Regions from separate parts of the Trichocoleus sp. ST-U1 genome, predicted to be linked through region 1. Evidence: riboswitches for the same ligand, from Rfam matches in the RefSeq annotation. Region 1 holds a riboswitch; the other holds the start of a gene.
The links. A riboswitch is a leader RNA that binds a small molecule or an ion and turns the genes downstream of it on or off. The one in region 1 is predicted to bind cyclic di-AMP.

Region 1 (16,281 bases):
TAAGAAACGCGCTTCCATCTTGGAAGCGGAGGGAACTGTGAAGTCGATAGAAATTCTGAGCCAAGCTTTGCAGTCACAACCTTTAAGTAGAGAAGTATTGCAGTTTCTCGTTGCTCAAAGATATGTCGATGCCAATCAGAAATTGAGTGCTAGTCCTAACTCCAAAGTGGTATTTATGGACCCGAAAGCTTTATCAGAAGCCATGACTGATTTAATGTCTACTCCTGAACCTCCCAATGGCTCTAATGGCAATGGATCGGGAACTTAAAAGGTAAAAAGTTAAAAACAAAAATGAAAAGAGTTTTAAGAGTCGATCTGATTTGAAATTAAAAACATCACTTTTTAAGGCATTTCAAGACAGCGATCGCTCTTAGCTTTTCTATTTTTGTTTTCTGAAAATGGCATCCGCGACGCGACAAACGTCGTGCATAGGTTGGACATCGTGAATTCGGAGGATATCAGCACCTCCCGCGATCGCTCCGCAACAAGCCGCCGCCGTTCCCCACACTCTGCCTTTGGGATCGGGTTGATTTAAAATCCGCCCGATAAAACTTTTCCGGGATGGTCCCACTAACAAAGGAACACCTAAAGAATGCAACATCGGCAGGCGTTGCAGAATTTCCAAACTTTGCTCGTAAGTTTTGGCAAAGCCAATGCCGGGATCGATGATAATTTTTGAGCGATCGATGCCAGATGCGATCGCTTGCTCAATTTGACTTGACAAAAACTCGGAGATTTGCCCCATCAAGTCCTGATAATTCGTCATCTGCTGCATGGTAGCTGGCGTCCCTCGGATGTGCATCAACACAATGGGGACTCCCAACTCTGCCACCACAGCAAACATCTCCGGGTCGAAAGTACCGCCGGAAATATCATTGACGATATCAGCCCCCGCCCCAATCGCTGCCCGTGCCACAGATGCCCGTGTTGTATCCACGGAAATCGGAACCTCAGAAGGATGAGGGATGTATCCCGGAGGGTGGGATAAGGGATTGCTGTGTTGAGCAGATTCTATGACTCCTACCGCAGAATCGGAGTCATCCTCGATCTTTCCTTCTGCACCCTTTCGGAGGGCTTGCACTACTGGTAGCACCCGATCCAATTCCTCTTCCAGAGAGATTTGGGCGGCTCCGGGGCGGGTTGATTGTCCCCCCACATCGAGGATATTGGCTCCGGCTGCCACAAGATGCTTAGCCTGAGCCAAGGCGTCTCCTAGCGTGTTAAAGTCTCCGCCGTCACTAAAACTATCAGGCGTCACATTCAACACACCCATTAAATAAGTGCGCTGTCCCCAGTCAAAAGTTTGACCCCGCAGGGTCAAGCTATTTTGGATTTTGGATTGATTCATCCGTCATCCGGCGAAGAAAGCGCCGCTTCGCTAACATCCTTATCCTTTTTGAAAGTTGACAATTCGGGCAAAACTGGCAGCCTCCAGACTGGCTCCCCCGACCAAAGCCCCATCGATTTCTGGCTGCGCCATGATTTCATCAATATTATTGGGCTTGACCGAGCCACCGTACTGAATCGAGACATTTGGATTTGTCAATTGAGTGCGAATCAAGCCAATCACCCGATTTGCTTCTTTTGACTCGCAGGTGTCGCCAGTACCAATTGCCCAAATAGGTTCGTAGGCAATAACCAGGTTCTCTTGATCAACGTCAACCAAGCCTTTTTTCAGTTGGGTAGAAATCAGGGATTCTGTTTCACCTGCATCGCGTTGTTGCTTGGTTTCGCCGACGCAGAGAATGGGCGTTAAACCGTAGCGTTGCGCTGCTTTCAGCCGTAGGTTCACAGTTTCATCGGTTTCGCCAAAGTATTGACGCCGTTCGCTATGACCCACAATTACGAAACGCACCCCAATTTCTGTCAGCATGGGTCCGGCAATTTCACCTGTGTAGGCTCCCATTTCTTCCCAGTGGATGTTTTGGGCACCCAGCTGCACGCGGCTACCGTGCAGATTTTTAGACATGATGCTCAAAGCAGTGAAAGGAGCCGCTAGGACTACTTCCCGCTCGTCTGGGGTTTCTTCTAGGTGAGACATGAATCCTTGCAAAAACTCCAGACTCTCGGTCTGAGTTTTGTACATTTTCCAATTACCGGCAATAACTATTTTCCGCACAGCTAACTCAGTCAAGTTCAGAATGCTAAAAACTGTAACCTCCAGTTTAGTACGGCGGGGGAACCCCTGCTTTAAAGGCGATCGCATTTACACTTTCTGGTCGCTAAAAGCGCAAATGTCAAGCGACGCGATAATTTCACCCCGCAATCCTTGCACGCCAACACTCGATCCGCAGGAGCGATCGCTCTGGGGATGCTGCTCTTAGCCGCTACTCACTTCAAAAATCTTTTTATTACTTTAGGTGGGTATTTACCCGAAAGATTCCCCCCTATCGTAGGATGTTTCTCAAAAAAACATAGGTTTAAAATTATACCAGAACGTAAATAAAAAACTTAAATTATTGGAGTAAATATGAAACTAAAATTTTTAGCAGCCGCAGCGATTCTGCTTCCCTTAGGCTTAGTTGCTCCCGTCCGAGCCGAAAATCCCGCTCATGTCAGACGATTAATCGAAACTAAGCAATGTCAGAACTGCGACTTGAAAGGAGCCAATCTTGTAAGTGCCCATCTCACTGGGGCTGATTTGAGAGGGGCAAACTTGCAGGGAGCTAACCTAGCGAATGCCAACTTAGAAGGTGCCGATCTAACGCAGGCTAATCTGGAAAAAGCTAATTTAACGGGTGTATTTGCAAATAGCGCCGATCTCCAGAAAGCAGACTTAAGTAGTGCCAATTTGAGAGAGGCTAACTTGATAAATGCTAACTTGAAGGATGCGGCTCTCGACAACGCGATTTTGCCGAATAACGTTAAATGGGATTAGTGGTTTTTTCACAACTAAATATTTGACAAAAATACAAAACTCGGTCAGTTTCTGACCGAGTTTTGTTTTGAGCGAGCGCTCAAAGCACAAATGCAGCAGTGCTAGGCTCTATCGTGCAGTCTTTGCCGAGAGCCGAGAAGCTTCTTCCTTCAGAATCCATGACGAAGACAAATCTTCTACAAAACTCTTCTGGCTTAAACTTGCAGCTTCAACTACTCTGACAATAAGTGTTGGTAAGTATGTGCTATTAACCATCTGATAGCCATAGCCAAAAACCTTGCCTGAGCGTCCGGTTTTCTTATGTAGTACGCTATCTCCGATATTCAGCATGATTTCAACTCTCCTAATTTTGTGATTTGCCGTTTTCTTACTACTTGAATTGCTCTCAAATGATTGGATGGATATCCCGCTTTTACCGACAATCCATCGATTTGGAATAAATTTGTTTAGGGTTGGGGAATAGAGTTCTTGCAAAAATATTGAGAACCTGTCCTAACTTTCGGAAACGAAGAGGGAGTCTCATTTCCTCCTTGCAAGGAACAAAGAAGATTGATTGTTTTTATTGCAAGAAACGCTTATACACTGAAAGCTCACAACGTTGGATGGAAACTCTTTTCTAGTGCCTTTTCTTGCTCGCTATCGGGATTAAAATCCCATCCCAAAGGACTCAGCACTTTTCAGGGGAAAAAATCTCAAGCGACTAGCTGCGGTTTGCTCGTAGATTCAACAGCAGCTTGGCACAGTAATTTGGTGTACAGATGGCTGAGTCGTAATGCCACGCTATTCCAGCTAAAGGCAATTTCTACCCGTTGGCGACCCATTTGGCCTAATTGGTCTCGCCAATCGGGATCGGCTAGGATGCGGTCAATCGCCTGTCCAAAGGCGACTTCATCTTTGGGAGGTACCAGTAAACCCGTTACCTCTGGCACTACGGTAAACTGCAAGCCGCCTACATTACTTGCAATTACCGGCGTCCGGGTAGCCATTGCTTCAATGGCAACTAAACCGAAGGGTTCGTAATGACTGGGGACAACACACACATCGGCAGCTGAGTAGTAGAGAGGCAAATCGTTATCTTCCACACGACCGGGGAAGCAAGTGAGATCGCCAATGCCTTCTTCAGCTACGATTTTCTCAATGCGATCGCGTTCAATGCCGTCACTCTGTCCCGGACGGCTTCCGCCTGCGATGAGGAGCTTTAGGTCGCAAGACTTGCGTAAGCTTGATTTTGCTACGGCTCTGACTAGCGTTTCAATTCCCTTGCGCCGATCGAAACGACCCACATACAGCACTACTTTGGCGTCGCTGGCAATTCCTAGCTGTTGGCGTGCTTCTTGGCGCTGAGTGGAACCAAATTTAACGATATCTGTACCGCAGGGAATCATTTCAATCTGTCCGATCGTGGAAACAAGCGATCGCATTTGATCTTCTTCTTGCGGACTGGTAGCAATCACTCGATCCACTGTTTCCAAACACGCTTTTTCAACTGCTAGCCGTGTGGAAGCGATCGCTGGAATCTCGGAAACTGTACGATACTTCACTGCACCCAGAGAGTGATATGTATGTACCTGCTTCAAAGGTTGGTGCTTTTTCAGTTCCATTCCCACCCAAGATGACAACCAATAATTGGTATGCACCAGGGTATATTGCAAACCTTCACGCTGCTGGAATGCCTGGAATTGTTCAACAAACTCTGGTAAATAGCCGAAAAGCCGATCCCGACTCATGAATTGGGCTGGCCCAGCGGCTAATCGGATTGTCTGGCAGTTAGGCGTATGCTGAACGACATCCAGTTGATCCGGAGTGCTGCGGCGAGTGAACATATCCACCTGCCAACCTTGCTCAGCGAGTGCTAATCCTACTTGACGCACATAGACATTTTGACCTCCAGCTTCTTCTTGCCCAATTTCTACCGCTGGATCGCCATCTACCGAAATTAAGGCGATACGATTTTTGTCAGTCAGTAACATCGGTTGATTTTCTCCTCATAGCTAGCGCACCTGCTCTCCTACGCCAGCAGTTGAAGCACGAAATGTGCCTCTACTCATAGTCGAGGGCAGGTACAACGAAGCGAACAGATACCAGCCAAGGACACTGATGAGATCGCGCAAATTCTACAAAATTGCTGACTCTTCAGTCTCCTCTCAATGCCGACGGAGTTAGCTGACGGGCGAGGACTGAGAGATGTCCCTCTCTGAGAAATTAAGAATGCAAAATTAAAAATTAGGATTACTATTTTTAATTTTTAATCTCTCATCGATAAGCCCCAAAATTTGGTTCCTCCGCTCCAGCTTCACCTTAATTAGATAAGGTACGTTTTTTAAAGTGAGATACTGGATTAGGCTGACTTATGTAGACTGACTGCAACCTTAACACTACAATTTAAAAATCGTCAACCTACCTTAAGATAGATGTTTTTTAATATACGATAATGATATCTATACTTACCCTCCAATCGTCAGACTTACGAGTCAAGCATTTGATGTGGGCGGATGGGGTCGATAGAGTACATTGGGCTAAGTAAAAAAACCATCAGCTAACTTTTGTTAGCGAACGTTCGCGCACGGCATTAACCTACACGACAAGAAATGCAACTCGTTATTAATAAAAGCTTTCTACATCTTTAACCTTCAGTCATTCGTTCAATATCAACCAACTCATAACTAAGAGTTAAAGACTACTAGAAACAACTCTTTACTGTTGCTATGATTCATCTAATTATAGTTTTTATAGCTCGGTGCTAAATCATTTTCAAACGCGAGATATTCGACTTATCGAAGAAGTCAGGAATCTGAACTCCTAGCTTGCAACTCAAATAGGATTGCTATAGCTACGGGATAATTAGATTAGATTTAATAACCGAATGGAATAGTAGTTGTTGAGGAAAAAAGCTCGGTTCAGCGATTAGCTGTTAGCAATTTCAGTTCCCAATCGCTAACAGCTAATCGCTAATTGCTTTTTTTAGCGACTTGCTGCCGCTTCACGAGCAGCTGCCGCTTCATCTGGGTGAATCCCCAAGCGCGTCAGATTAATCCGACCTTTGCTATCAATTTCCCGTACCTTGACAATGACTTCATCCCCGACAGCCACTTCATCTTCGACGCGACCGACTCGGTAATCAGCAAGTTGAGAAATGTGGATCATCCCTTCTTTTCCGGGAAGCACTTCCACAAACGCCCCAATTGGAATAATCCGGGTTACGCGACCAGCGTATACATCACCCTCATTCAGCCTCCGCGTCATCCCTTGGATGATGTTGCGGGCTTTCTTCGCCTTCTCGCCATCTACTGCTGAAATCGTGATCGTGCCATCATCCTCAATGTCGATTTTGGCACCCGTTTCTTCAGTGATGCTCTTAATCATCTTGCCTCCAGGTCCGATGACCATGCCAATGAGTTCTGGCTCAATCTTGAGCGTTAGCAAGCGAGGTGCATAAGGTGACATCTCGGTGCGGGGCTGATCAATGGTTGCCAGCATTTTCTCTAAAATGTGCAGCCTAGCGCCCTTTGCTTGCTCGACGGCTTTGGCAATGATATCCAGAGGCAGTCCGCTGATCTTCATGTCCATTTGCAAGGCAGTGATACCAGTATCGGTACCTGCCACCTTAAAGTCCATGTCACCTAAGAAATCTTCAATGCCCTGAATATCAGTCAGAATGCGAACTTCCTCGCCTTCTTTAATCAGTCCCATTGCTGCGCCACTCACCGGCTTCGCAATGGGCACGCCAGCATCCATCAAAGCCAGGGTGGAACCACACACCGAACCCATCGATGTGGAACCATTAGAAGAAAGAACTTCAGACACCACCCGAATCACGTAGGGGAAGTCTTCCTTCGGCGGTAACACTGGCACTATTGCCCGTGCGGCTAGTGCCCCGTGACCAATTTCCCGACGACCGGGTGCCCGCATCGGCTTGGTTTCCCCAACAGAAAAGGGCGGAAAATTATAGTGATGTAAATAGCGCTTTTCATCTTCTGGATGCAGGTCATCTGCAAGATCCTGGGCATCGCCTGGGGTGCCGAGAGTACAAACAGATAACACCTGGGTCAGTCCTCGGTTAAACAAACCGCTACCATGAACCCGATTGGGCAACAGACCCACGCGACAAGAGACAGGGCGTACTTCATCAAGCTTGCGACCATCTACCCGGACGCTGTCTTCGACAATCTGACGGCGCATCAGCTTCTTGGTAATGTCTTTAAAGACGTTACTCACTGCTTTAGAGTTAGCCGCAGAAGCCACTCGGATGGGGTCGTCTTCGGCTAATTCTGCGATCGCTGCCAGGATTTGTGTCTCTTTGATCTGATCTAAAAGAGCATCGCGGCTATTTTTGTCCAGTTCAAATTTGGAGAGGACTTCTTTGATTTGGGCAGTCGCGCGATCGCGAATAAAATTCTCTAGGGTCGAATCGACTTCCGGCTGGATTTCTTGAACCAATTCAATCCCCAGTGCTGCCATGAGTTCTCGCTGCGCCTCAATCAAGTCGCGCACCGCCTCATAGCCGAAATCAATCGCCTCAATGACATCCTGTTCTGGCAGCTGATTCGCTCCAGCTTCGACCATAATCACGCCATCTGGAGAGCCTGCCACCACCAGATCCAAATCCCCCGCCTCAATCTCGGCGTAGGTAGGATTGATAATAAAATCATCCCCCACCAAACCAACCCGCACCGCTGCCATCGGTCCTTGGAAGGGAATCTGTGCTAAAAGCACCGCAATTGAAGCACCTGTTACCGCCAGAACATCCGGCGGTACCTGCTCATCCATCGACAGCGTGGTTGCTACTACCTGAATGTCATCTCTCAGCCAGGAAGGAAATAATGGACGCAGGGGACGGTCGATCAAACGACCCGTGAGCGTTACTTTTTCGGGGGGACGCCCTTCTCGTCGCAAGAAACCACCGGGAATCCGACCGGCTGCATAAAGCCTTTCTTCGTAATCTACCATTAACGGCAGGAAATCAATGCCTTCTCGGCCTCCGGAGCGAGTCGCCGTGACTAAAACTGCGGTGTCTCCTGACTGAATTAAAACTGAACCCCCAGCTTGAGGGGCAAGCAAACCCACCTTCAGTCGAATATCCCGTCCATCAAAGGATATTGACTTGTCTAGCTCTACCATGCGGTACTTTGTCCTTCTATCATTTTTCTTTATCTTTCGCAATCGTAGCACTTAGGTACTGGTGGTGCCTTTAGTGTAGATGACGGCATTCCGGAGACGAGGACGGACAGAGGAGTAAGGGCGCAGAGGATCGACGATAACAACTGACGGCTGATAAATTAGCGCAAAGAGCGGTACATCTTTAGGACGTCTCCTACTCGTCCCTGAGATAGTCCATCAAATAAATGTGCAGCGCTCAGAATCCGCCCGATTCTCTCAAATATTAAAGATTGTCACAATCGGATAGAAGGCGTGTTAATTGCCAAGACAAAATTGAACATCATCGCCGTGTAACCCTTAACGGCAGATATTTCTAGCATTGATCTCCATCAACCTACTCATGCCTTGACCCCGCTCAAGCAGGTTGTACAATAAATCCAGCATTGCAGATGTAGCTGCACCGTCCGGGAAAGTTGGGCTTGAGATAGTAAAGCTCCCAAGATTTTCATCGGCGTTGGTGGATTTAGTGTGGTTGTCGGTGGCAACAAAAGCATCGTGGGTCATCCAGTAGGCAGCAAATTCTACTTTGGATAGAGGTTTACTTTTGCGATAAGTTTGACCCTCAATAATAATCAGATTCAGTAATTCTCTGACTGCATCTTGCTTAGAAGGAAACATCTGGTCGAGTTCGGCTTTAATCCCATTTGGCAAGAAGGTCGTTAAAAAAGTAAATAAATTTTAATTTTTAAGTAAAACTTGTAAAAAGTGATGCCTTTAATTTAGCTAAGGAAAAAGCATCGAATTATCTAATTGCTAATTTCTGCTCTAATAAACGTTAATAAATTGAGTTAATTCTCACAAAAAAAGCTTTTAAACATGGCAATTTTACACGGTAGTTGGCTCATTCAACCTCAGGGTGGTTATCTATTTGTTTGGGGAGAAATTTGGCGACCCATGACGCCTGCGATGTCTTCCCAACCCGATACAGTGGCATCCCATCCGATGGCGATGACGCAGGTAGAATTAATCGCTTTTTTGCGATCGCGTAGTCTCTTTGGTGAATCGCGCAGCCATGCGAAAAGTCGGGCTAATGAGAAATGGCACAAGAAAGCGATCGCTTTGCCCACCCAAATAGAGGCAGGAGATCCAGTTTGCCCACTGCTATCCACCAAAATGCTTTCAGACGGTGCGGATGCTTCAACCTTATCCTTACACCTCTGGCAAGTTGAAGGGCTATGTCTCGATCCTCTGGAAGCCATACAATTTTTGCAAGCGTTGCCCCTTGGCTCTTTTCAAGCATCTGATACTTATGTCGGGGGAGATTTACGCTTTTGGGCACAGGTTAGCCGCTGGATTTTGGATCTTCTGGTGCGATCTAAGTTTTTACCAACCCTGCATCGGCAGTCAGATGGTACTGTTGTCGCCGCTTGGCAACCTCTACTCGATAGTGGGTTAGATCAAGCGCGTTTGGAAAAGTTTACCCAGCTCATGCCCTCTGCCTGCCGCACTTATCAACACTCGGAGGTTAGTGGTAAAGAAAAACCTAAAGAACAACTAGATCCAGAAGAACCCAAGGAATTACTCTTAGGATTCTTAGGCAGTGCGATCGACGCACAAGTGCGTTCGAGTGCTGGGAATTCTGCCTTACCCGCAGTAGAACCGATAGTGCAGGAGTGGTTGCAAGCCCTTTCTACCGCATCCAATACCCTCAAAACAGAACCGGCGGCAATTGGACGCTTGGAAGCAGCCTTTCAGACTTGGACATCGCCAGTACGAGATCATTTACTCGCCCCGGTGTTCGCTAGCGGGGAATTGAGAACCCGCCAATACCAACAAAACCGATTTCGCACCTGTTTCCTTCTCCAACCACCTGATACAGGTGATGAGAATTGGAGTTTAGAATACTTTCTCCAGGCAACGGGCGACCCAGAATTTTTGGTGAATGCAGAAACTATCTGGAACCATCCCTTAGAGCGTTTGGTCTTCAAAGGTCGCACAATTGAGCATCATCAGGAGACTTTTCTGAGTGGCTTAGGTCTGGGTGCCCGACTTTATCCTCCCATTGAATCCAGCTTGCATGAACGTCGCCCACAGTCTTGTCGCTTGACACCCGTACAGGTATACGAATTTATCAAGGCGGGTGCATGGCGACTCAAAGACAGTGGATTGGGAGTCGTGATGCCGTCTAGTCTGATGCCTGCGGAGGGAGAAAATAGGCACTTGGGGCTGAAAATTCGCTCTAGCACCACACCGGGCAAAGGTCAGTCGGGATTGCAAAGCTGGCTGTCTTTCGAGTGGGAATTAGCAATTGGCGATCGCACGATTTCTAAACAAGAATTTGACCGCCTAATCGCTCTGCAAAGTCCGCTAGTGCAAGTGAATGGGGAGTGGATAGCCCTGCAACCCTCCGATGTGAAAGCCGCTCAGTTGCTGCTAGCAACGCCCAAAGACCAAATGGCTCTTTCCTTAGAAGATGCTCTGCGGCTGAGTACCGGCGATACTAAGGTAATCGAAAAACTTCCGGTGGTTAGCTTTGAGGCAGCAGGGCCGCTTCAGCAGTTGCTAACAACTTTAACCAATAATCAGGCGGTGGAAGCGATCGCGCCTCCTGCCAATTTCCAGGGGCAATTGCGACCTTATCAAGCGCGGGGCGTCGGCTGGCTCTCTTTCCTCGAACGCTGGGGTTTGGGAGCTTGCCTCGCAGACGATATGGGATTGGGAAAAACAATTCAATGCATCGCCTTTCTGCTGAATTTACAAGAAGGAGAGAAATTAGAAGCACCGACGCTATTAGTTTGCCCGACTTCAGTTTTGGGGAACTGGGAACGAGAAGTTAAGAAATTTGGCCTTACGCTGAAAGTTGTCGTCCATCACGGGGATAAACGACCGAAAGGGAAAGCGCTGGCAAAAGCCGTTAAGGGCAAAGACTTGGTCATTACCAGTTATTCACTGGCGTTTCGGGATGCCAAAGACCTTCAAAGTGTTTCTTGGCGGGGTGTGGTGCTGGATGAAGCTCAAAATATTAAGAATCCCCAGGCGAAGCAATCGCAAGCAGTGCGTCAGTTAAAAGCAGGATTCCGGATTGCGCTGACAGGAACGCCAGTGGAAAATCGCTTGGCAGAATTGTGGTCAATTTTAGATTTCCTGAATCCGGGGTATTTGGGAACGCGAGATTTCTTTCAACGCCGGTTTGCCTTGCCGATTGAAAAATATGGAGATGTGGCTTCGTTGCAGACATTGCGATCGCTGGTGAGTCCTTTTATCCTGCGACGCCTGAAAAGCGATCGCAATATCATTCAAGATTTGCCCGAAAAGCAGGAAATGACTGTATTCTGCGGACTCTCTGCCGAACAAGCTGCACTCTATCAAAAATTGGTGGAAGAATCGCTAGTTGAAATTGAAGCCAGTGAGGGCGTGCAACGGAAGGGAATCATTTTAGCTTTGTTGATAAAGTTAAAGCAAATCTGCAACCATCCCGCCCAATATTTAAAGGAAAAAGAACTGGTAGCACAGGGTCGCTCTGGCAAACTTCAGCGTTTAGAAGAGATGTTGGAGGAAGCTTTATTAGAAGGCGATCGCGCTTTGATTTTCACTCAATTTGCCGAGTGGGGAAAACTTCTGCAACCTTATTTAGAGAAACATCTAGGCTGGCAAACCCTGTTTTTATATGGAGGCACCCGCAAACAACAACGGGAGGAAATGATTGACCGATTCCAGAACGACCCAGAAGGTCCGAGAATCTTTATTCTTTCTTTAAAAGCTGGGGGAACGGGTCTCAATTTAACCCGTGCGAATCATGTCTTTCATTTCGACCGTTGGTGGAACCCAGCCGTCGAAAATCAGGCAACGGATCGGGTATTTCGGATTGGTCAAACCCGGAATGTGCAGGTACATAAATTTACTTGTACGGGCACCCTAGAAGAAAGAATTAATGAAATGATTGAAAGTAAAAAAGCATTGGCAGAACAAGTTGTGGGTGCTGGTGAACAGTGGATTACAGAACTGAATACTGACCAACTCCGCAATTTATTACTGCTGGATAGGACTGCTGTAATTGATGATGAATGAGCTAGTTCAGAGTCATCACTCGCTAGGTAGATTTTCTGGATAAATGACGGATAACAAATAAGCAATAATATGAATAATTACGAAATTCAAAGCCGCGAATGGTGGGTTCAAGAATGGATCGATCTATTAGAAAAGTCCCGCTTCAAAAAGCGATTGGAAAGGGCACGAAATTACGCAATGCAGGGAAATGTTCTCGGCATTGAGTTTAAAGGTCCAAAGGTGTTAGCAAAAGTGCAAGGTACGGCACCGGAACCCTATCAAGTTTCCCTATCCCTAGACCCTTTTACGGATGAACAGTGGGATTACGTAATTGAAACGATGTCTCAACGGGCGATTTTTTCTGCCCAATTATTGGCGGGAGAAATGCCGCCTAACATTCAAGAAGTGTTTACCGCCAATGGTTTGAGTATATTTCCCTTTACTTTGTCTGATATCCATGCACGGTGCAGTTGCCCGGATAAAGAAATTCCCTGCAAACACATTGGTGCAGTTTATTATCAGTTAGGCGATCGCTTCAGTGAAGATCCTTTCGTCATCTTCCAGTTGCGGGGACGCACGAAAGAACAAATCCTCGATACCTTACGCAAGCTAAGACGCGGTACCGCTGAAACTTCTGAGACTGAAATTACCACAGAGGAGACATCCCAGCCATCGGGAGAGGGTACTTCATCCCTACCAGCAACCCCGCTGAAAATTGAGCAATTCTGGCAATACGACGAACCGCTGGATTCTTCGCTGGTGGTAATTGCACCTACTGGCGACACTGTATTAAATGTACTGGGATCGATTTCCCTAGCATCTGGTTCTAGTCAGCCGGTGATGCAATATTTAGACACCGTTTATCAAACAGTGAGTCAGCAAGCTTTTCTAGCGGCGATGAATTTAGAAGAGAGTTGAAGACTACGATCGCATACTTCTTAGTTAACTTCTCCCTTACCCCAGAAAGAGCTATAAATTTCCCATTTTCTAGTTCGGAAATGACCCATGAGGATGAGGTTTGTATGCTCCGAGAAGTATGGCAGCGCGATCGCTCACTGCCCAAATTCTAGCCGCGCCTGCTCCACTAACTCACCCGTGACAACTTCCAAACCCCCTGCACGAGCGATTTGCTCAATTCGCTGACGCGCTTGGGAACGAACAAAAAAAGGAATATTTTTCAGCTTTGCCTTTGCTTCCGGCGTCCACTGTAAAACATCTGTAAAATCAGAATCGCGCATGGCACACCAGCCCTTAGCTATCAGCCGTTCGGCTTTTAGCTGGTAAACTTAATCGCATTTTATCAAGTTGCGATCGCTTTCGCGTATGCCTCTCCTAGCGGCTCCTCGCGCCATGACACACCAGCCTTAGGAGAATCAATTCTATGGCTGAGCAGCTTTTAGTTTTTTCTGTGCCGATTGCAGCAGTTGTTGGGTTTCTCGATAGTCGCTTGTTCCTGGTTTGACCATTTTCAACCGATGGATTATTTTTTGCATCTGGCTGACTATCTGGTTGCGGTCTGCTTGGGAACTATCTTTGGGTATCGACGCAAGCAAAGCGTTGATTTGTTGCTGAGCATCATTGAAGGCTTCGTGAGACTCGCGTTCTGTTTTTAATCGAATTTGCACAGTGTCTAAATTCATTTGGTACGTTACCAGTAGCTTTTGCGCTTCCACATAGTCAACGTCTTCCAGCCGAACGTTTTGCAGTTGGACAATCGCTTTGTACCACAAATTTTCAATTTGTTGCCACCGCTGTGCAGTATGAGGTGGATTTTGCCCAGTTTTAGCAGCAGCAAAAGCATATTGTTTGGCGGCTTGAATTAAAGTATTGGTGCGCCCCAAAATCTGCTGTTGTTGAGAAAGTTGGGACTTGATTTGCTCAAATCTATAGCGAATATTGGCAGTTTGCTCGTTAGGGATTGTCTGCGTATCGTACCCGCTAACATAGCGCCGACCCTTGCGGTTGTAAGAGTATCGCCGCGAAGAAACTGTATCTGAAACAGGTAGATAATCGATATGTGTTTTGGCTTTACTTAATTTATTTTCACCTAATGCCAAACTTGCTGCGGTCTTGGCTTGGTTAATTAATTCTTCTGCTTGATCTAAAGATGCGATCGCTTCCTGATAGCGATCCTCTGTACTCATAGAAGCATTTTGTCCCGCTGACTGATGAGCTGTGGGAGATAGCAAAATTGCCAAAACAAGCGTCCCTGTTCCCCCAACTAGCAACAAAGTCCCCCCAGCTACCGCACAGCCAGCTAATTTGATTTTGCCGAATATTCCCAGGGGACGGTTGGCTTTCGCTGCTGCTAGCAGTGCCTTCTGGCTGAAGTTTGCATAGGTGGCGATGACGATTTTCCGCAGTTCTTCTAAGGAGGCAGGTGAGCCTGGTTGCGATCGCAGTTTTTCTAATTCCTCCAGTACAATCCGCTGCTCCATTTGGCTCAAAGCGTCATTACCAGCACAGTTTTTCACTTCTGCACGGAGGATTTGAAAGGCGCGATTGTTGAGACGGGACATAAGCTACACCCAGCAACTCATGTTAGTGTTCCCGCAACTGACTGGAAAATCACTCAGATGGCAATCATATCAGCGACCTTAAATGATTCGTGAAGACGAGATCCCCGACTTCTTGGAGAAGTCGGGGATCTGAACCGCTAGCATCTCACCACTCAAATAGGATTGCTATAGACAGTAAAACACTCTTCGTTCAACTAATCTCTTGCCTATCGCAAATCTAATTCTTAGGGTTGAAGATTCAAGATTGAAATTTTTACATAAATCTTGTGAGTTGCACGCGGTAGCGTTCCTTTTTAGTGACAGCAATTTCCCCAACCTCTAACCGTCCTTTGCCGCGAATCGCAATTAAGTCTCCAGACTTCAGAAGATGACTTGGCTGGGTGACTTCTTTCCAGTTCAATCGCACATCACCGCCGTCAATAAAATCAACCATTTTGCTGCGAGACATCCCAAAACCAGCGGAAGCGATCGCATCCAACCTCAAAGAAGCCTCAACCGTCGTCAATTCTTTCTTTTTCGGTTCCCGAATTTTTAACTCGCTTAACTCAATTTGCCGAGTTTTTACCGGGACAGAACGCACCTGATTGAGATGCATTCCCAAAAACTCCACCATTTCTGGAACAACAATCGCCTGCGCTCCTTGCTCTCCCAGCACAATTACATCGCCAGTCTTTTCTCGCACGATCCCACACCCCAACATCGCGCCGAGGAAGTCTCGGTGGGTGGCTTGGTCAAACAAAAAATTCCCGGAAATATCGATAGCAGCAATCGAGACTTGGGACGAATCGAGGGGCAATTCTGCACGCGCGATCGCAATCCGCTGTCGTTCAGCTTGCGGATAACCTCCCCAGGCAACCAGTTGGACTTCTGTTAACCGATTAAACGCTTGCTGGATTTCAGCGAGTTCTGGAGGAGACAGAAAATCCGTAAAGACTACTTCCCACGTCTTAATCGCTTGATCCGCTAGATCGATAACACGAGCGACAGTCTCTCGATTTTCGACTCCTTTGAGGAGTTCTTCCCTTGGCAACATACAGCAGACGCTAGATTGAGGTGAAACTTTCTTGATTCTATCGTTGGGAGCGAAACCTGATGGAGAGTGCGATGAGTGCAATCGCTTTCGCGGATGCTGCTTTTAGCGGCTCCTCGCGCTTGGTTAAACTGAATCATTCCCCTTTACCCAAACCGATTCCCGACCTCCTTCCACGACCACCCGTCGTTTCTCACTAAGGCGAGAAGCAAACGTCGTCGTCTCGTCAAGTTGCTGACTTCTAATGCAAAGGCTTCATCGCTAACAGTGGGAATTCCATTCGCACGTAACTCATCGAGAACTGCCAGGGGTGGCACGTCTGAGGCTGGCTTAATGTAAGCAGAAGTCAGGGTTTCTAGAAAGACTGACAGGGTTTGCCGCACTGGGTATAGCGCCACCGCATCGGGTCGATGTTCCGGCTTAATTCCAGATTCGAGCAAGGTCAGCGCCTCGTCCAAGACAGCTATGTTAACTTCCGCCGCTGTCTCCCGCTTGGTGCTATGAAAGTAATGAAGTACCGGATAAGCGAAATGACTTTGCCCGTATAAGGCTAGCATGGGCGCGATCGCTACTAAGTGCTGAGACAGCATCCCAAAATCTTTGCCATTCCAAGCTTTAGTTACGATTTCGGTAGGAGTATAGCCAAGACAGGAAATGTAGGTTGCCAACTGTCGCTTCTGAGTCCCGGCTGACACCACAGAAAGCAGATA
Region 2 (16,281 bases), on a different contig from region 1:
ACCTCCTGAAGTAATTAGGCTAGCTTCGCAAGAACTTAAGTAAGGGTTTTAATGGGTTAGAAACGCAATAGAGCGTGTTTCCAGCTCAGTTGTTTTTTCTTTGATAAACAGTTGACCAATGGCTCGTCTACTCGTCTTGATTGAAATATTCATCGAGGAAGTTCAAAGCGTGGTTACGCAATTCAAAATACTCGCGGGAGTTGCGGAGGGCTTGGCGATCGCGTGGATGCTTAAAAGGCACGTCTAAAATTTCCCCAATCTTCGCGTGGGGGCCGTTGGTCATCAGTATAATTCGGTCAGACATATACAGCGCTTCATCTACATCATGGGTAATCATCATCACCGCCTGCCGTTGGTGTTCCCAAATATGCAATACCTGCTGCTGCAATTTGCCCCTCGTTAGGGCGTCGAGTGCCCCAAAAGGTTCATCCATTAACAACATTTTGGGGCGAATTGCCAAGGCACGAGCAATCCCCACCCGTTGCTTCATCCCGCCAGAAATTTCATCAGGATATTTGTCAGCGGCTGCTGTTAAATTCACCATTGCCAAGTGTTCGTGCACAATGCTAATTTTTTCAGCACGGGAGGCATTTTTTAGCACTTCATCGACCGCCAGACGGATATTTTCTTTCACCGTCAACCACGGCAGCAGTGAATAGTGCTGGAACACCATCATGCGCTCGGCACCAGGTTTACGAATTTCTTTACCTTCTAATTGCACGGAGCCGGAAGTCGGTTTTTCTAACCCAGCAACCATTTTGAGAAGCGTTGATTTGCCGCAGCCAGAGTGACCAATCACGCAAATAAATTCATCTTCACTCACACTAAGATTAATGCCATCCAGAACAACAAATTCACCTCCATCTGCTGTGGGATAAGACTTGCAAAGATTTTCTATTTCCAGAAATCCAGTGCGGTTGACACTTTGATTATTGGCATCCGTTGAGAATGAGGTGGATTTAGTCATATCATGCTCCTTCTGGGGACGAACTCTTGAGAATTTTAAAGGTATGAACGAGGCTGGCTTTTGCCAAAAAGTAAAACTCAGCCGAGCCGTTTGAACAGTAACAAGTGCAACTAATTAAGATAAGAAGAAACGAGCGGGACGGTTTGCCCGAATCTCAAACCCATTGATATATCCAACTGGATCGCTGGGGTCAAAACCTTTCTTATCAATGAATACTTGCGGTGGTTCAACTTTGTAATCTTCCTGGGGACACTCAATGCCCATTTCTGCGGCAATTTCTCGATAAAGATCGGTTCTCCAAGCTTGTTTTGCCAGTGCTTCTGCATTCTTAGGAAATTCTTTGATTTGTCCCCAACGAGCCGCTTGAGTCATTAACCAGAGACTTTCAGATTGCCAGAGAAAGGTTGAATGTTCTCCTGGAAGTTTGGGGATGTTGTCAGGGATATCGAAGAAAATTGTAGTGTCTTCGGCTTTCGCAATCCGAGCTTTATCATCAAAACCGCCATAATTGTAGTCACCAATAATTGCGGGACGAGTAAATTTGGGTTTGGCACCCGTAAAGGAACGCGCGGAAATGAGTGTTGCCACTTCTTCGCGGTTTTCAGGCTTGCTGCAATACTGGCAAGCTTCAATCATCGCTTTGACGAGGGAACGATAAGTTTTGGGATTTTTTTGGATGAAAGATTCCATCACACCCAGCAGTCGATCTGGGTGTCCCAACCAAATTTCTTTGCCTTGAGCGAAGGTAAAACCAACACCTTCATTTCCGGTAATTGCGCGGGTATTCCAAGGTTCTGCCACCATGTAGGCTTGCATCGCTCCTATCCGCACGTTCGTCACCATTTGCGGTGGGGGAACGATGATGACGCGAAACTCTTTCAGGGGATCGACTCCGGCGGCGGCGGATAGGTAGCGGACGAAGTATTCGTAAATGGCAGAACTGAGGACAACTGCCCAAACTCGTTGTTCTCGCGGCTGCTTCTCAAAGTAGCTGCGGAAATCCTTCCCAAATGCTTCTAAATCGCCGTTATACTCCCGCCAGGGACGCAAACCTGCTTCCCACATTTTCCGGTTCATCGTCATGGCGTTACCGTGTCGGTGAATGGTCATGGCGGCGCAGAGAGGGGCATGGCGTGCGCCTTCAGCACCGATTCTGGCGTTGGTGACGGCACCAGAGACTACGGGGGCGGCATCAGTGCGACCAAAAATTACGCCGTCACGAGAGGTTGCCCAGCTAGCTTCCCGGTTAAGTTGGACGTTGAGACCGTACTTGCGGAAAAATCCTTTTTTCCAAGCGATCGCAAACGGCGCACAATCATTCACCGGCACGTAGCCAACAATCAGATCGGGTTTTTCTAACGAGCCTGGCTCTACGACTTGTTTGATGGATGCGGATTCTTCAGTGAGTCCTTTCGCTGAGCGATCGCCGCTAATCGCACAAGATGATAGTGCCATTCCTGCTGCTGTGGCACCCATACCCTCCAGAAATTTTCGTCGCGTCCAGTTTGTGGTGTCACTCATAATTCGTCCTTGCGATCCATTTCCACTCAGCTCAAGCCACTAGGTTTGAGCGATTACTGCTCATGAGTTCTCTGAAAAAATTGACGCCGTAGGTACTACGTCTCTCAACCCACTCGTTTGAGCGGTCAGCGTTACCACGACGCCCGTGAGTCTCGCTCACACTAGCGATTTCTGTTAGAGCAGAATCATCCCTACTCAACAGAGGTTTACAGAAAATTATTAGACAGAGGTTGCCCTAGGGCGACGGTGAGTAACCAAAGCTTCAACTTTGCCTAGGGCGTAGTCCAGCAGTAGTCCTGTCAGCCCAATCACTACCACTGCCAAAAATACTGAGCTTAGGTTTAAGCGACTCCATTCATCCCACACAAAAAACCCAATCCCGATGCCGCCTGTGAGCATTTCTACAGCGACAATGACCAGCCATGCAATTCCCAAACTAATCCGTAAACCAGTGAAGACATAAGGCAAACTCGCAGGCCAAATAATCTTGGTAATTCGTCGCCAACGGGGCATTTCTAGCACCCTTGCCACATCGAGGTAATCTTTGGAAACGCTAGAAACACCGAGAGCAGTGTTAATAATGGTGGGCCACAAAGAGGTAATGAAGATAACAAAAATTGCTGATGGATCTGCTAGGTTAAAAATTGCTAAAGCAATGGGCAACCAAGCTAGGGGCGATACTGGCTTGAAAATCTGAATTATGGGATTGAGTGCCATCATTGCTTGCTTGGACATCCCAATCAAAAATCCAATGGGAATGGCAACAACTGCACCTAACAAAAATCCCAGCAATACTCGTCGAAGGCTTGCCAGTAGTAACCAACCAATCCCTAGATCGCCAGGACCCCGTCGGTAAAAGGGGTTCAGAATGTAGTCTAAATTCTTGACAAACGCCTCTGGTGGGGTGGGTATTAATTCATGCTTGAAAAGCGCAACAATCCACCACAAAACGATAATTCCTAAAAAACCAAGGGCGGGGAGGACGACGACATCCCGAATCAGAACGGGTTTTGCCCGTTTCCAGGCTACCTGTCCAGCAACTGCAATCGCAGACAAATTCAGCTGCAATATCATTATGAAGCTCCTCAGAGTCACTCTTCAGGTACAAAAAGTAGAGCAGTACCAGCCGGGACACTGACAAGTTCAGAACATTTCAAAAAATGAAAAATGCTGACTCTTCAGTCTCCTCTCAATGCCTACGAAGTTAGCTGACGGGCTAGAGCTGAGAGATGCTCTTCTCTAAGGGATAAGGGATGAAGGATGAATAAACAGTTTTTTATTCCGCCTTACACCTTTTGCCTTACTCCTGGCAGAGATACGCCCCATTAATTGGTTCCTCCGTTCCAGCGCTTATACAGAGCGATCGCTTGCTAAGACGCTGAATTAGGCTGACTTACTCGGATTAACCGATAATTTTAGCACGCCTTTTTAAGACAGTCCACCTTTCCGAAGACATAGCTTTCTAGCGATCGCTTCTCGATCAAATTCACAATAGTTTACGAATTTTTTGAGGCATTCTAGTGATGTTTGTATTCTGTACTACATCTTGCCTTCCTTCAACCCCATCTTTAGGTAGAAGCCGCTTGAAGCAGTCAAAGTTTATATTATCTATCTTGTTAATCAGCCAATTTTAGCGTTCGTTCAAGGCACCCAATATGATGTCAGCATTCTCCTCTTTGGTTTCTGAACCTTCCGAACAAATCCTTTGTTTTTATACAAATTGCACAAATAAGATTCAAATTGTTAAATTTGATAATACTCAAGACTTAAACTTTGAACGGATTGTTTTCCCTGGTCAACGTTTATTGTTTAAAGCCTTACCGGACTCCCAACTAGAAATACATACTAACCCAACAAAAAGTTCTACTGAAAACTTAGCTTTAATAGAAGTAATTCCCTGCGATCATCTCCGCGTACATGAAGAAATGAGCGTCTGAAAATGAAGCTTTTAACCCTTAGGGTGGCTTTTGATTAAAAATATTTTAAGAGCTTATAGGCGAGGTATTTGGGCGCGAAAACAAGAAGGACAAACAAATTAGCTACTCCCCAAGCTAATCTTAGTCTATGGAGAGCATTTGTAAACGAGTCAATAGCGCCAAAAAATGATGGATTTTAGTCAATTACTGATCGATAAATCTGCCACGATTGTAGAGAAATGGATTGAAGCTGTCCGTGCTGATAGTCGAATTGAGACCGCAGCAGAATTATCTTACAAGGGTTTGCGCGACAGCCTCCCCCGTGTCCTCAAGGCATTAGCGACTGTACTTTCTAAGTTTCAAGACAGTGATGTTCAGTCGTTAGTAGATGCAAGTTTAGAACATGGTATACTTCGGGCTGAACAAGGTTACGATCCAGTAGAAATTGTCCGTGAATACCGAATTTTACGGGAGACAATCGTTTCCACCTTAGAGGGAGAGTTGCTAGACTCATCACCGATTGAGATAATCCGAGTCATTCGTCTGATTGATACAGTAGTGGATGAAGCGATCGCTCAATGTTTTAAAAGCTATATGGATGAGCGATTGCACGAACTCCAACAGTTGCAAAGTCAGTTAAAATTGACCAATCAAGAATTAACTCGTTTGCTTCGCGCGAATAAAGATAACCTTTCTCATCTAGCCCACGAATTGAAAACTCCCCTTACTTCCATTATTGGCTACTCAGATTTATTTTTGCGCCAACAACAACGGAAGCAGGAGGAGAGTGATAACCTTCCGAATCTAGAACACATTGAGAAAGTGCTACGAAATGGACGACAGCTACTTCGATTAATCAACGATGCGTTGGAAATCTCTCGCTATGAAGCGGGGAAAATGAAATTGCAGCCATCTGTAACAGATGTACGCTCTTTAATTCAGAATATCCTGGAAATGGTAGAACCTTTGGCGGATTCCAAGGAGCTACAGATAATCGTTGATTACGATTCAGCTAGCGCCGATAGCTGTGCTGCTCTTCGAGAAGGACTACACCCAACATGCGCCCCCGATCGGGTGCTGACAGATCCCCTGAGACTACAGCAAATTATTACTAATCTCTTTAGTAACGCGATTCGTTACACCGACTCTGGAACGATTAAATTAAGCTGCCAAACGCTATCAGATAAAGAGTGGGCGATCGCTATCAGCGATACGGGTATCGGCATTCCTCCAGAAGACCAAGCTCGTATATTTGAACCCTACTTTCGCTCTATTCCCCAAGAAAAGTCTTTCCTTCCGGAAAGTACAGGTTTAGGATTAGCGATTGTCTCGCGGTTGGTAAAATTATTACAAGGAAGAATAGAGCTAGTTTCACAAGTAGGCATTGGCTCCACCTTCACTGTCATTTTACCGTTAGTAGTGAATACTTCTGAGGAAATCGTGACGCCTTCAACAACCCAGGTATAGCACTTTCAACTAATTTTTAAAGATGAAACCCCAGGCTCCTTAGAACAGTCTGGGATTTGAACTCTAAACTCGGATCATATAGCGATGAAGCCTGTTTTCGGGAAACAACTGCTAGTTTAGGTCAAGCAGACGACCTGCAAGACTCTCCAAAATTCTTGAACCCCTTCAAAAGCCGTAGGTGCCCGTGCAGGAGCGTAGGTGCAGCCTTGGAGAGTCAATAGAGCGAAACACTGGCTGCTGTTGGGGGTGCATTTACTTCAACCCAACCCAGACGCAAAGATTGGTCAGCCAGCCAAGACTAACCACCTGAAATTCTCGAAGGGGTGGAGTCACGATTGAGCGCTAGGTGAATTGGAAACAGGAGGAATTTGACAAGCAGAAAACTGAGTGTTGCGATCGCTCGTAAACTTTACCATGCGATCTCTTTGCTAGCGTATGCCGCGATCGCTCGGCGGCTGCTCATCTATCTTCGATCGGCAGGCGAGTGAAAAGTTGTACTTCGCGTATGATTAGTAATCAGCTGCTCAGCACTGGGAATAATAACTTAAGAGTTGAAAGCGGTTATTTTTAAAGTGCTGAAAAAACAATTAAAAACATTTCCAGAAAATCCGAGCGGGGAAAAACCTATTCGAGCTGACTTGAATAGCCAATACCTAAGGGGGCACAAACCCAGGGGGCATACGCCGTGATTGTAGACTTGAAAGAAACTGAACTCAGGGGAGCTTTTCTTAAAGGGAAGGAGCTGAGGGGAGCAGACCTAAGAAGAGTAAACCTCAGCGAGGCGAACCTCAGTTATGCAGATCTCATAGAAGCAGACCTAACAGAGGCAAACCTGAATGGGTCAAATCTAAGTGGAGCCTGTCTCAATTTAGCAAATCTGAGCGAGGCAGACCTGACGAAAGCAGACTTGAGTGGAACCACCCTGATTGGAGCAGATTTAACAGCAGCCAACTTGAGCGGAGCCAACTTGAAAAAGGCGAATCTGGTTGGGACTAATCTGAAAAATGCTAACTTGGCTGGAGCGAACCTGGTAGGAGTGGACTTGAGCGCAGCCGAGCTAAAGGGGGCTATCCTACAAAAGGCTGTCTACAATCAAGAGACTCGATTCCCTCCAGACTTTAACCTTCAGGAAGCGGGGGCTTACTTGATTGCGTCTGGCACTTTACTCATCGGCGTCAACCTGAGTGAAGTCGATCTCAGTGGGGTTTATTTAAAGTCAGCCGACCTGAAAGCAGCAAATTTGATGAGGGCAAATCTGGTCGGCGCAAATTTGGAGAACGTTAACTTGGCGGGTGCCAATCTGGTTGGAACCGATTTGAGTAAAGCCAAGCTGAGGGGAACCATTCTAGAAAAAGCTGTCTACACGCAAGAGACTCAATTTCCCTACGAGTTTGACCCCAGTGAAGCTGGAGCTTACTTGATTGCTGCGGGTGTATCCCTGCCTGGGGTTAATTTGAGCGGAGTCAACCTGAGCGGAGCCGACTTAAGGGCGACCAATCTGCGAGGGGCAAAGTTACGAGGAGCAAACTTGAGAGGGGTAGACTTAAGCAAAGCTAACTTGAGGAAAGCTGACCTGGATGATGCCAACTTGAGCGGAGCCGACTTACGAGGGGCGGACTTTACGGGAGCCATTTTGAAGCTGGTGAACTTCAGCGAGGCGGATCTAAGAGGAGTAGACTTAACGCGAGCCGACTTGAAGGGAGCCAATCTAAGTAGAGCCGACTTGAGAGGAGTAGACTTGACGGGAGCTAGCTTGAAGCAGGTGAACTTAAGTGAAGCCGACTTGAGGGGGGTAGACTTAACGCGAACGGATTTAAGGGGAGCCAACCTAAGTGGGGCAGACTTGACGGATGTGGATTTGAGTCGGGCGATGCTCAAGGGTGCTGACCTGACAGAAGCCAACGTTCCGCAAGAAAATTTCTTTAACTTAGAAATAGAGGCGCGATGAAGCTTAAAGCGATGTGCGATGGATGTGCGATGAATAGAGGGGCGAATAAATAATCGGAGTATTCACCCGGAGACGATATCCATTATTTTTTCTTGCGAGTCCAAAGATCCGTGAACATCATGGTCAACCCGCCGATAAAAATTGCGATCGCCATCCCGCCTGCCGTAACATTCATCCAATCAATATTTTCCATCTGATTATTCAGCCGTTTTTTCGATCAACGGTACTAGATTAGCAACTTTGGCATCCAGACAAACATTCCCGCCCAGAAAAGCGCGAACTAAGCGAACATTAAAGGTTCTGTAACCTGCTCCTGGCAAGTTTTGCTTGCGTGCTTGCTGGTGCGCTTTCAATCGTCCGGTGCAAGATGCGAACTCAAGGGACTTATTTTGCTCGAAGCAGTCTTAGACCTAGCCAGAATCGCCCCTTAGAAAGCGACAGGCGAGGGGAACTATCTTCAAACCCCTCTCCGATACGGAGAGAGGTTTGGCTACAGATCTGCCCGCTTGTGTATTCCAGAGACTTGTACAAAAGGTTTAGTGTCTGACTTCAAACTCAGGTGAGATTTTCGGAATTTCTTTGAGATAAACTCGCGAAAAAGGTTCGGCTGAGCCAAGCTGGTACTGTTCAAGCAAGCCATGAGAGCGGATAGAGATAGTGTCTCCTTCCTTAATCACCACGGTTGAGTCGTGGAGAATGTCTCTCGCCAGCATCATCTCAGTTTCCGTAGGATTATCCAAGATTACAAGATTGCTGCCGTAGTAGAACATCCCATCTGCCTCTAGTACATCTTCTCTGTACTCGACAATCAGCAGATCGAGCTGGGGATTCCGGAGCAGGTTTTGAACGTTAATGTTGTAATCCTTGTTCAAGTTTTTCTCGGAACGGTTGACGAAAACTCCATCCCGACAAACTGCGCCAATTGTCCAGTCGGGGTGTCGCATCAGAATATCGTCAATGACTTCTTGAAGTTCTTGAACTGAGATCCGGTTGAAGGTGATGAATGGGATTCTGGCTTTTTCAGGGGAGTCAAAGAAGGTTTCCAGAATATGGGAAGGTACATCGACGCTGTCACCAACGGCGGGTCTAAGATGCATATAGATGCCAGGGGCAGCGTTGATTTCGATGATGCCAAACTCACCATCCTTCCAAGATTTGGATAAATCTTGGGCAATGACATCAATACCCAGGCAAGTTAGCCGGAAATGCTGGGCGATGTCTTGCGCCAGGATAATGTTGTCAGGATGAACAGTGCTTGTCTGATCGATGCTCAAGCCGCCAGCCGATAGGTTGGCAACTTTGCGAAGATAGACGGTGCGATCGCTTTCAATCACGCTATCCAGACCTAATCCCTGTTCTTCTAAGTACATTTCCATCGCTTCATCGCACTGGATCTTGCCCATTGGCGACGTTGGTGTATCTATCCTGTCTGGCTTCCGATTTTCCTGCTCGATCAATTCCGCAATCGTCGAGTGTCCATCACCCACGACTGATGCGGCGCGGCGTTCCGTCGCGGCGACGAATCTACCATTGACGCAAAGCATCCGAAAATCTGACCCTTTGTAGCTTTTTTCGACGATGATCCGGACTGGCTGCTCTTTAGGAATCGCATTGACTGCCCTGCTAAAGGCATATTTCAGTTCTTCTGAATCTTGCACATCAGCCGTTACCCCAATTCCTTTGTGGCCCACTACCGGCTTCACAGCGACGGGATAGCCAATCTCTCTAGCGGCTGCGCGAGCGTCTTCCAGTGAAGCGACGATGTCACCTTTGGGAACGGGGAATCCCAAGGTACCTAAGAAAGCTTTGCAGTCATCTTTGCGAGTGGTAAAGTCCGAATCCAGATGGCTATCGCAGTCAAAAGTCGTTGCTATCCCACGAATCTGCTTTCTTCCATAGCCATATTGAACCAGTCCTTCGTCCCACAGATAAAAAACGGGAATTCCTTTTTCATAAGCTGTACGCCACAGTGCATAGACTGTCGGCCCGCCGTAGACGGAGTAGCGGAACTGATCCTGCATTGCCTTGAACTGATCGTCAATCCGAAAATCTTTGCCTTGAGCGATCGCTTCAAACCAATCCCAAACGCTGTAAACGACTGCCCGACTGGTGCGTGCATGAAGCGATTCTACGGCAATCTTCGTGCAAGCGGGAAGTTGCTTGATACTCCAGTGCTTGAGGTGCAGCCCCATGTCCAGTTTTCCCACTTCTGACACGGTTCGAGCGAACAGTTGGGCATAAGATTCGTAGGTTTCATCCCGCAGATGGGGGTAGCGATCGCCAATAATCGATACATAATCGCTAATCGCCGGAGGTTGCGCGGACTCAGTTAGGGCGAAATCGAATATTAGCGCCCCCGTCTGCAAATACGGGTTTGGCCCCATGTAATGCTTGAAGTTAAAGATATCGAATGCATCCGTTTTTCTCGCATTGACACGGACTGCATCGGTCATTATCTCTCTGCTCATTGAGTATCTCCCGTTTTTAAACACCCTTTTTATTAACTTAGCGATTCGCTTACTTGAGCCTAATTCGATTGCATAACCTTTTCAGCTATCAAAGGGCAGAGTCAAGTCAATTCTTTTTTATTGAATTTAATGGTGAATGGTTCGTTGCCTTTCTACCATTTGCGATCGCCATTGCCCAAATCGCTAAAATTTCTTTAATAAAAAACTTTAAAACCCATTTTCTTTAAGAAAATGGGTTTTCTAAGATTTGTGGAGTTTCCCCCTTGAAAATTTGATACAAAACCTAAGCTCGATCTACAATTTCTTTTGCTTTATCTTTGAGGTCTTCTTTTAGATGCATAGCAGCAGCTTCATCCTGCTTCATCTGACCTTCTGCTTGGTCTTTTTGGTTGCCGGTTACATGACCAAGCCCCTCTTGCACCTTGCCTTCTATGTTTTTAGCAACCGCTCTGGCTCTATCTTCTACGCTCATTTTTAGCTCCTTTACAAGGATATGTAATTTCTTATACTACTTCCAGTATAAGAAGCTTAAGGCTAAAAAAGACATCCCTCGGCAGTTAGATTTTAAAGGCACAGGTAGCATTTAAAAAGTAGGATGGAAAGTGCCCACCCTACTTTCAATTAATCAAGAATTGGCTTGCGAGTTTTCAGATCAAATTTGTATCCGTGTGGAAGAATATGAAGCTTGGCTCCGCAAACTGCCAAAGGCTCATCCTTCAAAATGTCACCGATGTTGCTATGGGTAAGCTCTGACTCATCGACAATCGTGACAGCTCCTTCCCCGATTACTTCAAACTTGTTATCGCTGACTGCGATCGCTGTATTCTCGTCAATCCCAAATCCTAAGACAGCAGGCTGCTGTGCCAAGGCAGAAATTAACCGTCCCAGACGCCCACGCTGTAAGAAATGTTGATCGATGACCACTCCTGGCAAGAAGCCCATACCGGGACCCATCTCTACCACTTCAACCCGTGGATTTGTCTCAGAGTCGCCTTCAACGATCATGACATCTGGCATCATGGCAGCTCCCGCACTGGTGCCTCCCACCACGATTCCTTCAGCGTACCGTCTGTGAATCGCCTCATCGATCTGGGTACCTTTGAGGATGCTGGTGATGCGAGCCTGATCTCCGCCGGTAAAAAATACACCAGTGGCTTTCTCAATTGCCTCCAAGTAAGTGGCTGAAGTTGCATCTTCCCGCTCAACAGTATCAACGATACGAACGTCTTCGGCTCCCAGCCGCTCAAACACTCTGATATAGTTCTCTCCCACTTCTCTGGGCAGCTCTGTCGCCACGGTCATGACGACAATTCGAGCTTTAGTACCCCCGGCGCGGCGAACAAACTCTCGGAGGATTGTGCAGTCTCCCTCCTTGTCTTCTGCACCCCCGATGATCACCAACTGCCCGCTAGGTTTATTCGCTGGTACGTTTTCTTGAGCTTCCATTGATTTTATGTCCAGGTATTAATGGTTGTTTTGTGCATAAAAATACCCAGGAGATATAGAAGACTCCCAGGAAATTTTTTATGTCTCAGATTGGCTGTCCTGAATAACTAAAATAACTGCATACCGTTTGCCGCAGCTTCTTTCTAGGGATATAACTTGCAGCAAATCTGTAATTTAAAATACATAAGTCTATTTTGAAGTTTTTGACCGCTGAGCATAAATTAAGCTTGTAAGGCTGCAAAACTATATAGCTTACAATTCATTAAATCTTGCGGCTGTTATCCAGATCCTATAGCAGCAATTTTCAGATGCATAAATGAGACGCTTTGGCACACACTATTGCTGTGTTCCGGATAAGCTTTATATTGCACCATCAGCTAGCTGCATTAATTCAGATGAATTAATAAAGTAGCTTTGCTTGATGGAACAGTTGAGTTTGCGTACCCAAGACTTCGTAGAGGTCAACTGCTTGCTGCTTACCGCGAGGGATCACCCGGTCAATCAACCGACACTTGAATAACTCCGGTTGTCTCATCTGGGCAATAACGGCATCACTGGCAAGGATGTGACAGCCGTAAAGCTTTGTCAATTCTTCTAGTCGGGCGGCAGTATTCACGACATCGCCGATTACAGTAGAGTCCATGCGCCGGTCTGAACCCACTGTCCCAATCATGGCAACGCCTGTATGAATGCCGATACCAATGTTCACTGGCTGCTCCAAGTTGTATTGTTGGCGATCGCGATTAAACCGATTTAAGCTGTCTACCATCGCCACCGCCGCACTTAAAGCATCCTGTCCGTGGTTTCCCGTGCGGTCAAACACCGCCATCAGCGCATCTCCCAGAAATTTATCAATAAATCCATAATTGATGGCGATCGCTTGATTCATCTGGGTAAAGAAAGCGTTCAGCCACTCAAAGGTGTCGCTGGCTGTTTGAGTTTCAGCGATCGCGGTAAATTCTCGAATATCACAAAACAAAATCGTCAGTTCTTCTTCCCTGGCATTCCCCAGTTGAATTGACTCTACCCCTTCGGGTGCAATGCGCCTTAAGAATTGATCCGGCACAAATAGCCGAAACTTCTCTGAGAGATATTCATTGATTTGCCATGCCGCTGATAGTTGACGCTTCGTTTTTTCTTTAATTTTTTCCTGCATTTGTTGCCCGGAATGCTGCGATCGCATCTCGATCAAACGCAGAGTATTCGCAATTTTTTTCAAAAGGAGAGTAGTTTTAATCGGCTTGGTGAAGTAGTCATCACCTAATATTTCCAATCCCCGAAGCTTGGATTCTTCATCATCCAAAGCCGTCAAAAAAATTACCGGCACCGTTTGTAGCTTTGCATCCTCCCGCAACCGGCGGCAAACTTCAAAGCCTCCCAGATCCGGCATCATCACATCCAGTAAAATCAAATCTGGCTGAAAATCTTTGACAACTTCCAGTGCTTGAACGCCTGATGAAGCGATTAGAGTTTCATATCCTTGCGAATACAACAACTCTTCTAGCAGCAATAAATTATTAGGTTCATCATCAACTAACAGAATGCGCGGCAAGGGCTTTGTCATGGGACTGACAATATAAGTGCAAGTGGCGCTGTTATGGAAAACTACTTCTGCTAGCCACCATTACACTCGCGCCTATGATTTTCCTTCAGTGTAACTACTTAAAACAGTTGTTCGCTGAACCAGTAATTCTAACTAGATGCCCCTGACGATTCCTAAGCTTGACAAGTTTTCTTTCAGTACAGGTAGGTAGATAGATGGAAATCTAACTCCTCCGAGGTCGCCGATAACTGGGAGAACTTTAACATCATTGAAACACAGGACTTCGGTAAAGACAATTAACCATCTGGTAGATCGAAAAACAAACCGATCAAGAGATGATCTTTCTCCCAAAGATAGATAGCCCTTTGGTGGTAACAATTCTCGATTGGATGCAGTAAGGGTGAACCCCACCCCGTAAACCTAGAGGTCTGCCACACCTCTCAATTTGCAAATTCAAATAGGGTATAGGGTATAGGGACAGGATATCCTTGCCCCTCATGGATTCTTTGGGGTTCTAATCCTGCATAAAAGAGCGGACGGTAGTCGTGAGGAGATCGATATCTATTGGCTTACTGATGTAACCATTTGCCCCAGCAGCCAAACAGCGATCGCGATCGCCCGCCATTGCCATTGCCGTTACTGCAATTACTGGCACCGACTTCCACAAGCGATTGGCTTTGAGCTGACGGATAATTTCAAACCCATCCACCCCCGGTAGTTGGATATCCATGACAATCAAGTGCGGCAGCGATTTAGGCGTCACAAAAGGCGATTGCAACGCTTCCATCATCGTGCGACCGTTATAAATTAACTCAACTGCATACCCTTCTAACTCAAGCACATCAGAAATCAATGCCTGATTGAAAGCTTGATCTTCCACCACCAAAACTCGCTTGGCATTCCCAGAAGATACACCACCTTTGAGCAATGATGACTGCTGTTGGCTTGGCACTGGGTTCGCTGCCTCTGTCAAAGTTTGACTCATTTCCGTTACCGGCAACCAGACGCGAAATGTACTCCCCTGATTTTCCACCGATTCCAGAGAGACGGTGCCGCCGTGGAGTTCCGCTAGTCGCTTCGTCAGCGCCAAACCTAACCCAGTTCCTTCATGTTGCCGCGTTAAGGAAGCATCCACCTGCTGGAAAGGGCGAAACAGCAAATGCCACTTATCTCTAGAAATCCCGATACCTGAGTCTTTGACTTCAAGACACAAGAAAGGCGTGCTAGGATTCACCGGGCTGCGATCCGGTCGAAATTCCCCAATCAACTGGGTGCCATAAGCCAGTCGTCCACTCAATTTAATTTGCCCGCGATCTGGGGTAAACTTGACAGCGTTGGAGAGCAAATTAATTAATATCTGGCGGACACGGCGTTCATCTAAAGATGCCTGCCCCAGCCGATAGTCTATTTCTAGGGTTAAGGCAAGTCGCTTTTTATCCGCACGGGGTTGAATCATTTGCAAACACTGCCTGCAAAGATCCAGGATGGAAACTGGCTGGAGTTCGAGTTCTGCCTTTCCGGCTTCTATTTTGGAGAGATCCAGAATGTCATTAATCAACTGCAACAGGTGTTGACCGCTTTCTTCCATCACCCGCACGTATTTAATCTGGCGTTCGTTCAAGGAACCGGCAATTTGCCGCAGCAACAAGTCCGAAAACCCTAAAATGCTGTTGAGGGGTGTCCGCAGTTCGTGGGACATGGCAGCCAGAAACTCAGACTTCATTTGGGAAGCCCGTTCTAAATTCTGATTAATTTCGCGCAGGTGTTCTTGCGCCTGGGCCCTTTCAATGGCAACGCCCAGCGTGCGACAAGCGACCAGGAGTATATCCTGTTGGGGAGCGTCCTGAAGTCTCTGATGAGTGCGAGATTCCAGCGTCAAGACGCCAATAATCTTGCCATTGGCGGCGGGAATGGGAAAAATGCCCAGTTGACCAATTGCCGGATGGCGAAATGCCGACACTGCCTGGGAATGTTTAGAATAATCGTCAACAAATACTGGCTTGCCGGTTTCTACGACTTGCCACAATAACCCTTGACCATAGGGAATCCCTCGATCGAGAAAGGCTTGCATCTCGGCAACGGCAGCTTCGCCGTGAGTCGCGATGAATCGACCAGAAATTTGATTGGTGAGAATATCGGCATAGGCATCAATGCCTTGACCCGTAATTACCTTGACATCGCCGAACGCTGCACCCATTGTCTCCACCAGATAGGAAAGTGCAAATTTTCCGATTGTCTGCAAGTCACTGGCAGGCTGCAACCGTTCCATCAAACCTACTAAAAAAGTCAGCCGCCTCACCTCAGCGTTTAAAGTTACCTGGTAGTCTTGATACCTGGTGACATCGCGGAAAGTAAACAGGCGTCCCCCATCACTCGTCAGTGTGGTATCTATCTCTAGGCAGATACCGTTAGATTGCTGTATGGAAAAGGAAATGTATTCTGTTTCGGTTTCGCTAAGGGCTGAAGCGATTTGTTCGCTCTGCTGCTGCGACCAATAGCCCTGCGCCACCACTTCAGCCAAGACTTCGCTACAATGCGGCTGTAGACCCAGCCATTCGGGGGGAAGTCCCCAAAGAAGACTGAATTTTTGATTAAACAAGACTAAGTGATGGGAGCGGTTAAACAAAGCGATCGCATGGTCTACTGGATTCAAAATGAGTTCTTGTTCCTCCTTTGACTGTTGCCCAGCAGCGATTGTCTGCTCTGGTTGCATAGTTTTTTGAGAAGCTGAGGGTGAAGAAGTCGGGAATCAGTCTAGCACTGTCTGAATCTTGTTAATGTGGCTTTCATCGTCAAAAGTAAACCTTTCTTAATCATTCTTTACTTAACAAAATCTAACATTATCGCTCATGAGTTGACCAACTAAATGTTGTGATTCAACGCACAAGGCAATAAGATCAAAATCTCACTCCATAGATGTTAGGAGTCAAACTATCCAGGGTGGTGCGATCACTTCTATCTCAAGGTAGACATGATGAAATAGAGGTCAGTTGCTCCTTAAATGG

Region 2: another riboswitch for cyclic di-AMP. It lies ahead of ntrB (nitrate ABC transporter permease); the one in region 1 lies ahead of NDA06_RS17180 (glycosyltransferase family 1 protein).

What each region holds. Positions count from the first base shown of each region.
Region 1 is NZ_JAMPJZ010000049.1:3,784-20,064, reverse strand. It holds gene NDA06_RS17210 (stomatin-like protein) at 1-268, shown strand, start outside; gene folP (dihydropteroate synthase) at 380-1,333, opposite strand; gene tpiA (triose-phosphate isomerase) at 1,388-2,119, opposite strand; gene NDA06_RS17195 (hypothetical protein) at 2,142-2,324, shown strand; gene NDA06_RS17190 (pentapeptide repeat-containing protein) at 2,471-2,878, shown strand; gene NDA06_RS17185 (hypothetical protein) at 2,987-3,352, opposite strand; gene NDA06_RS17180 (glycosyltransferase family 1 protein) at 3,571-4,848, opposite strand; cyclic di-AMP (ydaO/yuaA leader) riboswitch at 5,012-5,202, opposite strand; gene NDA06_RS17175 (polyribonucleotide nucleotidyltransferase) at 5,840-7,996, opposite strand; gene NDA06_RS17170 (hypothetical protein) at 8,333-8,686, opposite strand; gene NDA06_RS17165 (DEAD/DEAH box helicase) at 8,852-12,043, shown strand; gene NDA06_RS17160 (SWIM zinc finger family protein) at 12,113-12,940, shown strand; gene NDA06_RS17155 (PCP reductase family protein) at 13,075-13,260, opposite strand; gene NDA06_RS17150 (hypothetical protein) at 13,402-14,541, opposite strand; gene NDA06_RS17145 (photosystem II S4 domain protein) at 14,795-15,574, opposite strand; gene NDA06_RS17140 (ion channel) at 15,718-16,281, opposite strand, start outside.
Region 2 is NZ_JAMPJZ010000076.1:5,104-21,384, forward strand. It holds gene NDA06_RS21170 (nitrate ABC transporter ATP-binding protein) at 128-967, opposite strand; gene NDA06_RS21175 (ABC transporter substrate-binding protein) at 1,082-2,488, opposite strand; gene ntrB (nitrate ABC transporter permease) at 2,708-3,562, opposite strand; cyclic di-AMP (ydaO/yuaA leader) riboswitch at 3,667-3,888, opposite strand; gene NDA06_RS21185 (DUF1830 domain-containing protein) at 4,144-4,425, shown strand; gene NDA06_RS21190 (ATP-binding protein) at 4,594-5,871, shown strand; gene NDA06_RS21195 (pentapeptide repeat-containing protein) at 6,557-7,819, shown strand; gene NDA06_RS21200 (hypothetical protein) at 8,017-8,172, opposite strand; gene NDA06_RS21205 (acetate--CoA ligase family protein) at 8,356-10,287, opposite strand; gene NDA06_RS21210 (CsbD family protein) at 10,571-10,759, opposite strand; gene NDA06_RS21215 (cyanophycinase) at 10,909-11,733, opposite strand; gene NDA06_RS21220 (adenylate/guanylate cyclase domain-containing protein) at 12,134-13,297, opposite strand; gene NDA06_RS21225 (ATP-binding protein) at 13,791-15,989, opposite strand.